DNA from 2 places in the Hydrogenophaga sp. L310 genome. Region 2 is predicted to be linked to the other one. Evidence: predicted binding sites of a transcription regulator. Region 2 holds the regulator's gene; the other holds the start of a gene.
What was found. Region 2 encodes FNR, which switches genes on or off when oxygen is low (the NO sensors DNR and NnrR bind a similar motif). Its sites were predicted from a motif close to TTGATNNNNATCAA; they were not measured.
Positions count from the first base shown of each region.

Region 1: a site for FNR is predicted at 2,619-2,632, ahead of clpB (ATP-dependent chaperone ClpB). Genes of this name have one in related genera too.

Region 1 covers NZ_JBVPZA010000001.1:450,324-454,996, reverse strand. The annotation lists gene clpB (ATP-dependent chaperone ClpB) at 1-2,518, opposite strand, end outside; gene AC0GNO_RS02185 (GNAT family N-acetyltransferase) at 2,673-3,425, opposite strand; gene moaE (molybdopterin synthase catalytic subunit MoaE) at 3,440-3,913, opposite strand; gene AC0GNO_RS02175 (MoaD/ThiS family protein) at 3,916-4,167, opposite strand; gene AC0GNO_RS02170 (molybdopterin molybdotransferase MoeA) at 4,179-4,673, opposite strand, start outside.
Region 2 covers NZ_JBVPZA010000001.1:39,406-44,078, reverse strand. The annotation lists gene hemN (oxygen-independent coproporphyrinogen III oxidase) at 1-879, opposite strand, end outside; gene fnr (fumarate/nitrate reduction transcriptional regulator Fnr) at 1,059-1,778, shown strand; gene AC0GNO_RS00200 (hypothetical protein) at 1,859-2,152, opposite strand; gene AC0GNO_RS00195 (nitrogen fixation protein FixH) at 2,248-2,547, opposite strand; gene ccoG (cytochrome c oxidase accessory protein CcoG) at 2,583-4,055, opposite strand; gene ccoP (cytochrome-c oxidase, cbb3-type subunit III) at 4,128-4,673, opposite strand, start outside.

The DNA.
Region 1 (4,673 bases), 410 kb from region 2:
CCAGCAGCAACTTCGAGAGCGGGTTCTCGATGCGCTGCTGGATCGCGCGCTTCAAGGGTCGGGCGCCAAACACCGGGTCGAACCCGACTTTGGCCAGTTCTTCGAGGGCCGCCGGCGCCACTTCCAGACGCAGGTCCATCTTCTGCAGTCGCGCCTGCAGGGCTTTCAGCTGGATCGCGGCGATGGACGCGATGTGCTGTGCGTCGAGCGCGTGGAACACCACGGTCTCGTCGATGCGGTTCAAGAACTCGGGCCGGAAGTGGTCCTTGAGCTCGCCCCACACGGCTTCCTTGATGTCGTCGTAGGGCTGGCCGACCATGGCCTGGATCAGGTGCGAACCGATGTTGCTCGTCATCACGATCACGGTGTTCTTGAAGTCCACGGTGCGACCCTGGCCATCGGTCAGGCGACCGTCGTCCAGCACCTGCAACAACACGTTGAACACGTCCGGATGCGCCTTCTCCACCTCGTCGAGCAGCAGCACGCTGTAGGGCTTGCGGCGCACCGCTTCGGTCAGATAGCCGCCCTCCTCGTAGCCCACGTAGCCCGGCGGCGCGCCGATCAGGCGGGCCACGGAGTGTTTCTCCATGAACTCGCTCATGTCGATGCGGATCAGGTGGTCTTCGCTGTCGAACAGGAAGCCCGCCAGCGCCTTGCACAGCTCGGTCTTGCCCACGCCGGTTGGGCCGAGGAAAAGGAAGGAACCGGTCGGGCGGTTCGGGTCGCTCAGGCCCGAGCGCGAGCGGCGGATGGCGTTGGCCACGGCCGAGATCGCTTCATCCTGCCCCACCACGCGGGTGTGCAGCTTGTCTTCCATCACCAGCAGCTTGTCACGCTCGCCCTGCATCAGCTTGGCCACGGGAATGCCGGTGGCGCGCGCCACGACCTCTGCGATCTCTTCGGCGCCGACCTGGGTGCGCAGCAGTTGCGGACCCACACCCGCGCCGCCCTTGGCCTTGCCGGACTCTTTCTCCTGCGCTTCCATGAGCTGCTTTTCCAGCTCGGGCAGCTTGCCGTATTGCAACTCGGCCACCTTGGCCAGGTCGCCCTTGCGGGTCAGGCTCTCGATCTGCTGGCGCAGCTGGTCGATCTCTTCGCGCACCTGCGCGCTGCCCTGGGCGGTGGCCTTTTCGGACTTCCAGATTTCGTCCAGATCGGCGATCTCTTTCTGCAGCTTGGTGATCTCTTCTTCGATCAAGGTCAGCCGTTTCTGCGAAGCCTCGTCCTTTTCTTTCTTCACCGCTTCGCGCTCGATCTGCAGCTGGATCAGCCGGCGGTCGAGCTTGTCCATCACCTCGGGCTTGGAGTCGAGTTCGATCTTGATCTTGGCCGCGGCCTCGTCGATCAGGTCGATCGCCTTGTCGGGCAGGAAACGGTCGGTGATGTAGCGGTGGCTGAGTTCGGCCGCGGCGACGATGGCCGGGTCGGTGATGTCCACGCCGTGGTGCACCTGGTAGCGCTCCTTCAGGCCGCGCAGGATGGCGATGGTCGCCTCCACCGTCGGCTCGCCGACCAGGATTTTCTGGAAGCGGCGCTCCAGCGCGGCGTCTTTTTCGATGTACTTGCGGTATTCGTCCAGCGTGGTCGCGCCCACGCAGTGCAGCTCGCCGCGCGCCAGCGCGGGCTTGAGCATGTTACCGGCGTCCATCGCGCCTTCGGCCTTGCCCGCTCCCACCATGGTGTGCAGCTCGTCGATGAAAACGATGGTCTGGCCTTCGTCCTTGGCCAGTTCGTTCAGCACGGTCTTCAGGCGCTCTTCAAACTCGCCGCGGAACTTGGCGCCGGCCAGCAGCGCGGCCATGTCCAGGCTCAGCACGCGCTTGCCCTTGAGCGAATCCGGCACTTCGCCGGCCACGATGCGCTGCGCGAGGCCTTCGACGATCGCGGTCTTGCCCACGCCGGGCTCGCCGATCAGCACCGGGTTGTTCTTGGTGCGGCGCTGCAGCACCTGGATGGCGCGGCGGATCTCGTCATCACGACCGATCACCGGATCGAGCTTGCCCAGGCGGGCGCGCTCGGTCAGGTCCATGGTGTATTTCTTCAGCGCTTCGCGCTGGCCCTCGGCCTCGGGGCTGTCCATCTTCTGGCCGCCGCGCACGGCCGTGATGGCGCTTTCCAGGCTCTTGCGGGTCAGCCCGTTTTCGTTCGCGATGCGGCCGATATCGCCCTTCTGGTCGGCCACGGCGAGCAGGAACAGCTCGCCGGCGATGAACTCGTCACCGCGCTTGATGGCTTCCCTTTCGGTGGCCTGCAACAGCTTGGCCAGATCGGAGCCGACCTGCACCTGCTCCTGTCCCTGCACTTCGGGCAGGCGCTTCACAGCCGCCTCGGCGGCCTTGGCCAGGCCCTGAACGTTCACGCCAGCGCGCTGCAGCAGCGACTGCGGGCCGTCGGCCTGGCGCAGCATGGCCAGCAGCAGATGGGCCGGATCGATGTAGGCGTTGTCGTTGCCGAGCGCCAGGGTCTGGGCTTCGCTCAGGGCTTCCTGGAACTTGGTGGTGAGTTTGTCGAGTCGCATGAAAGAGCTCTCCGGAAAATTTGATTACCCGGCATTTGGAGCGATTCCCCGGGTTTTCAAGGTGGTTTTTCCAGCTTGCGCCCGCGTGCACCACATCGTCTTGACGCAGATCAGCCGATACCCGCCCTTTGGGGGCCGTCTGGACCGGCGCCGCTCAACGGCGCCAGTAGGCGTAGGTCCAGGCGGTGGTCAAGCCCAGCCGGCGGTACAGCGCGAGCGCCGGCCCGTTGTCCGCCACGACCTGGAGAAACACCCGGTGAATCCCGCGGCGCAAGGCCTCTTCGGCCATGGCCTGCAACACCCGCCCGGCCAGGCCCCGGCCCCGGTGCGAGGCGGCGGTGCGCATGCCGTGCACGCTGAGCCAGCCGTGGCCGTAGGCCGCGGCCCCGCAGGCCACCGTCTGCCCGTCTTCGCGCAGGCTGGCAAACAGCGTCCCGGTGGCCCGGCTCAGCGAGCGGGCACGGCTCGCACCGTCCACCGGATCCAGGCCTTCGCCCAGGAACATCGCCATCCAGGCGGCGTCGGGCGTGTCCGCCAGGTCCGCCACCGGCCCGGTCTGCGCCATCAGCAAGTCCTGCACGCGGCCACACTGCGTCAGCGTGGGCTGGGCGCGCGCGAAGCCCCGCGCTTGCAGCCCCTGGTGCAGGGCTTCGAAGGCCGGTCCATCAGGCAGGCGGAAGGCCGGCACGAAACCCTGGGCAGCGTAGCGGTCGAGGATGTCGTCGAGCACCGCCGGGTCGGCATTGCCATGGCTCAGGGGGACAGCGCTGCGGGCACGGCCCACCGTGCCGCTGTCCATGGGCAGCAGCCAGCCGGGCAGCGACTCCACGCGCTCGGGCGACACGGCGTCGAGCGTGGCGCGTTCAATGGCTTCGATGTCGGCGTCGGAAAGGATCGTGGGCGCCATGTCAATAAGGGCTGTCAGGCGTTCTGACTCTGAATGCCCCACTTGGCCAGCGCCGCGTCATCGCTGACCCGCGCATCCACCCAACGTGCACCCTCCGGCGTCTGTTCTTTCTTCCAGAACGGCGCCTGGGTCTTGAGGTAGTCCATCAGGAACTCGCAGGCCTGGAAGCTCTCGCCCCGGTGCGCGGAGGTCACGGCGACCAGCACGATCTGGTCCAGCGGCTGCAGCAGGCCGACGCGGTGAATCACGCGCGCGGCGTAGATGTCGAAGCGTTTGAACGCCTCGTCGATCATGGCCTCGATGCTCTTCTCGGTCATGCCCGGGTAGTGCTCCAGCTCCATGGTGCTGATGCTCTGGCCATCGTTGCGGTCACGGACCGTGCCAACGAAGGTGCAGATGGCACCCACGCGCTTGTCCTGCTCGCGCAGCCGGGCGACTTCGGTGCTGAGGTCGAAGTCCTGGGTCTGGATGCTGACGCGGGCGTTCATGGTCAGCCTCCGGTCACGGGCGGGAAAAAGGCCACTTCCGCGCCCTCGCTGAGCGCGGCGGCTTCGTCGGTCATGGTCTGGTTGAGCGACACGCGCACCGCCCGGCCACGCGCCAGCGCCTCGGCATAGCCCCCGCCCCGCGCGATCAGTTCGTCGCGCAGGACGGTCAGCGTGCCGGCCGCCGTGTCCAGCGACTCGCTGCCGGTGCCGACGGATTCGCGGATGGAGGCGAAATAGCGCAGTTGAATCTTCACGGGATAGGCCTTCAGAGCAGCAGGTCGGCAAAAGAAAGATAGGACACCAGATCGTCCCGGGCGATGGTGGTGCCAGCCGGGTTGTCGACCAGACCGTCGCCCCAGACCGCGGACGTCAACACGCCCGAACTCTGGTTGGGAAACAGGTCCAGCCCGCCGGCGGCGTTGCGGCGCACGCGCAGGAATTCGCGGCGCTTGTCGGCGCGCGGCAGGTCGAAGTGGGCGGGCAGCTTCACCGGTTGCAGATCCGGCGCCTCGGCACCCTGCAGCCGCAGCAGGAAGGGTCGCACCAGCAGCAGGAAGGTGACGAAGCTGGACACCGGGTTGCCCGGCAGACCGATGAAGTGGCAGGGCTGCGCCGCTTCCGAGCCTGCGCCAGCATCGCGCCGCACCGTGCCGTACGCGAACGGCTTGCCCGGCTTCATGGCGATCTGCCACAGGTCGAGGCTGCCCAGCTGCTGAACGGACGGCTTGATGTGGTCCTCTTCGCCCACCGAGACACCGCC
Region 2 (4,673 bases):
GGCGAAATGGTCCATGCCCACGTAAACATACCCGGCATCGCTCATGGCATCCAGCGATGCTGACAACATGGACAGCTTGTCGCCAGGACTGGGCAACTCGGCGGAAATGATGCGACGTTGTGGCTTGAAGCGGGACGGGAGATGCGCATAGGCGTATAGCGCAATGCGGTCCGGCCGCAACTGGTTCACTTGCGCGAGCGTGCGTGCAAACGACTCGGGCGTCTGCAGCGGCAGACCGTAGATCAGATCAACGTTGACCGACTCGAATCCGATCTTGCGCGCAGTGTCCACCAGCGCGAACACCTGTTCAGCGGGTTGCACGCGGTGCACCGCTTTCTGAACGGCAGGGTCGAAATCCTGGACACCAAAACTGAGACGGTTGAAGCCCAGTCTCGCCAAGGTCTGAAGCCGCTGGTCGGTCACGGTCCGGGGATCCACCTCGATCGAGTACTCGCCACCCGGCACCAACTTGAAGTTGCGCCGGATCATCGTCATGAGATCCTCAAGCTCTGCATCGGACAGAAAGGTAGGCGTGCCGCCACCCAGGTGCAACTGGGACACGCTGTGCCCCTTCCCAAAATGCTGGACCTGCAACTCCACCTCACGTGACAGGTAGCGCAGGTATTCGGCCGCCCGTTCGTGGTGTTTGGTGATGACCTTGTTGCAGGCGCAGTAATAGCAGACCGACTCGCAGAACGGAATGTGTACGTAGATGCTGAGCGGAAGGGCCAACGAGCCGGCTCTGCGCTGCTCCAGCGCTTGTATATAGTCGCCCTCGGTGAACGCTTCCACAAAGCGGTCAGCTGTCGGGTACGACGTGTACCGCGGACCGGGAACATCGAATCGCTTGAGCAATTCATCGGAAATGGCGTGACTCACAAACTGTTCTCCAATGCTGAGCCCCGAATGTGCACCAGGCTCGCAGATCCTCCCTTGATCTTGATCAAGCCCCGGTGTGTTCGCAAGCCATCGCTCCCACGAAGGGCCTGGCGCGCGGTCATTTCCTCGACACAAGTCCCAGCTATGCGTTAAGCTCACCACCGATTTCCGGATAATTTATGGACGCACAAAGCATCAAAGTCGCCTGTTCGAGCTGCAACCTGCGAGAATTGTGTCTACCCATGGGTCTCAACCCAGACGAAATGGACAAGCTCGACAATGTCATTTCGGCGCGGCGACGCATCAAACGCGGGTCGGCACTTTTCAGTACGGGTGACCGGTTCACCTCGCTTTACGCGGTGCGTTCCGGCTTCTTCAAAACCTGTGTCACCACGGCCGATGGCAGGGATCAAGTGACCGGCTTCCAGATGACCGGAGAGATCATCGGCCTGGATGGCATCGTGAGCGACCGCCATTCCTGCGATGCCATCGCACTGGAAGATGCTGAAGTCTGTGTGATGCCGTTTGATCAAGTCGAGGAACTCTCCCGAGAGTTCACCACCCTTCAACACCATGTGCACAAGATCATGAGCCGCGAAATTGTGCGCGACCACAGTGTCATGCTGCTGCTTGGCAGCATGCGCGCAGAAGAACGCCTCGCGGCGTTCCTGCTGAACTTGGTTCAGCGCCTGCACGCCCGCGGCTTCTCCCAGTCCGAGCTGATTCTCCGCATGACACGCGAAGAAATTGGTAGCTACCTGGGCATGAAGCTGGAGACGGTGAGCCGCACTTTTTCCAAGTTCGTGGACGAAGGCATCATCGAGGTCAAACAGCGTTACGTCCACATCAAAAACACCGAAGGGCTCAAGCTGATCGTGCCCCCCCCGACCGGTCACTGAACCCAACATCTGTCCCAACAGGAAGCCTCAGCTGGAAACACTCCGCTGGGGTTTTTTATTTTGGAGATCTGCAGGAGCGTTCAGGAACAAGATTCATTCTTGGCACAATCCCGCGGCCGCTGATCCGGCGGGACAGGACACCGGTTCACTTCAAAAGGTGACATGGACAGCAAAGAGGTGAGTGCACTCGACACCATGGCCACGATCCAGAAGGTGAAAAATGCCAGCGTGTAGACCGCTGGACGAGACAACTCCAGAGGAGCCCCAAACCAGTGAAGATCACTCGGATCGATCATGGCAAACACGATCATCTCCAGAACCGCCGCCACCAAAAATGCGGGCCACGCAATCCACATCCATCGTTGAGCCGTCATTCCTGTTTCTCCTCGGGTGTTGTTGTGATCGATTCCGGGCATAACCGGTGCATAGTCGTTCAGGCCATGGCTTGGGATAGTCGCAGCACGCGCTATTACTTCGTCGGTGGCACCACAGGGGAGGCTGCGTGGTTCCGAGCCTGGTGAGCCGGTTGAAGTTGAATCAGCGCTTCGGCACGAGCTTGTCCGTCCAGCATCTGGGCCGCCTTCAGGTCGCGCTCAAAGTCGGCCTTGTTGAGCACCGGGTCTGCGCCCTTCACTGCAATGACGGCCGTGATGATGGCGGCCACAACAACCACCAATGGCCCCCCCACCACCAGCCACATGTGGGGAACGCGCCACCAAGGAATCGGGAGCTGTTCATTGACCGGTGTTTTGAGTATTGTGGTGTTCATAGAGAATCTTGAAACGGGTTGACTGAAAGTGGTGCTCAGCGCGGTACCAGGAAGGCCGCTTTTTCGGTGACACGTGTGCCCGAATCTCCGACAGCCTGGATTTCGAAATAGATGGAATGGGAACCAGTGGCAGCGGTTCCCGGGGGAACCTGGACCCGCATGACCGCAGAGCGTACTTCCGTCGGCAATACTTCAATCTCTGTTTCCGACGCAATGGCAATGCCCGGCAACCCGGAAACACCGATCACATAGCGTTGTGAGCGCTCGGTCGCGTTCATCACCTGCAACCGGAAGACGTTTTCGATGCGTCCCTGTTCCACCATGCGTGCCAACGCACCGCGGTCCCGGATGACATCAACCTTGAGTGGCTTGCGCAGAAACAGACTGACCATAACCGCGAGGCTGATGGCCAACAGGATGCCTGTGTACACCAGAACCCGCGGACGCATGGCCCGACGGATCATCTGCTGGGAGTTCCATCCTTGTGCAATACCGTTCTGGGTCGAGTATTTGACCAGTCCACGCGGATAGCCCACCTTGTCCATCACCTCGTCGCAGACGTCGATACAGGCACCACAACCGATGCACTCGTACTGAAGACCGTTGCGGATATCGATGCCCGTCGGACAAACCTGAACACACAGCGTGCAGTCTACGCAGGCACCCAGTTCCAGTGCTTTGGGGTCGGCCTTCTTCGAGCGCGGGCCACGCGGTTCACCGCGTTTTTCGTCGTAGGTCACGATCATCGTGTCCTTGTCAAACATCGCGCTCTGGAAGCGCGCGTAAGGACACATGTATTTGCAAACCTGTTCGCGCATGAAGCCAGCGTTGCCGTAGGTGGCAAAACCGTAGAAAAATATCCAGAAAGTCTGCCACGGCCCCAGCGAAGCGGCCAGCGAGACCGCGGCCAACTCCCGAATCGGTGTGAAGTAGCCGACAAAGGTAAAACCGGTCCACAGCGAGAACAGAATCCAGAGTGCGTGCTTCGACCACTTCTTCCCGAACTTGCCAGCTGAAAACGCCGAATCGTCCAGACGCATGCGCGCCGAGCGGTCACCCTCGACCTTTTTTTCGATCCAGAGGAAAATTTCGGTGTAGACCGTCTGTGGACAGGCGTAACCACACCACAAACGACCGGCAACAGCCGTAAACAGGAACAATGCCAGGGCTGCAATGACCAATAGACCCGTCAGGTAAATGAAGTCCTGCGGATACAGTACCAAGCCAAAAATGTAAAAACGGCGCGCCTCAAGATCGAAGAGCACCGCCTGTCGGGCATTCCACTCTAGCCAAGGCAACCCGTAGAAAACGATCTGGGTGATCCAGACTGTGATCCAGCGCCACTGAGAAAACAGACCCGAGACAGATCGTGGGTATATCTTCTTGCGCGAGGCGTAGAGCGAAACCATGACCTCATCGTCTGCAGGAACCCCTTTGGGCGGCGGTTCCGGGACGATGGGAATGATGGTGGTCGGATTGGCGCTGGTGGCTGGCTTGGCGGAACTCACGAAGAACCCGAGGTTGGAAAATGGAAAAGAGTCGCAGCGGTCGACTCGACCGCTGCGACTCTCTTTAAACGCTCAATTGGCCGCTTTGTTGGACATGCCCCAGACATAGGAGGCCAGCACATTGATCTGTGCTTCGTTCAACAAGGCCGACTGCCCAGGCATCTGGTTGTTGAACCCGTTGTTCACAGCACGCACGATGGCTTCTTCGCCCCAGCCGTGAAGCCAGATTCCGTCGGTTAAGTTGGCTGCACCCACCGCAGCCATGCCCTTGCCGTCCATGCCATGGCATGCCGCACAAGCAGCGAACTTCTCTTTTCCCTGGGTGGCCCGCACGGAGTCGTGAGGACTGCCAGACAGGCTCAGCACATAGTTCGCCACGTTGCGCACGTCTTCAGCACTGCCCACGGCAGCAGCCATTGGGGGCATGACACCGACACGGCCCTGCGTGATGACCGTCTTGATGGTCGCATGATCACCACCACCCAGCCAGTCGTTATCGGTCAGGTTGGGAAAGCCTTTGGCACCGCGCGCATCCGAACCATGGCACTGGGCACAGTAGTTCATGAACAGGCGCTCACCGATTGCCATGGCTTCGGAGTCACCAGCAATCTGCTCGGG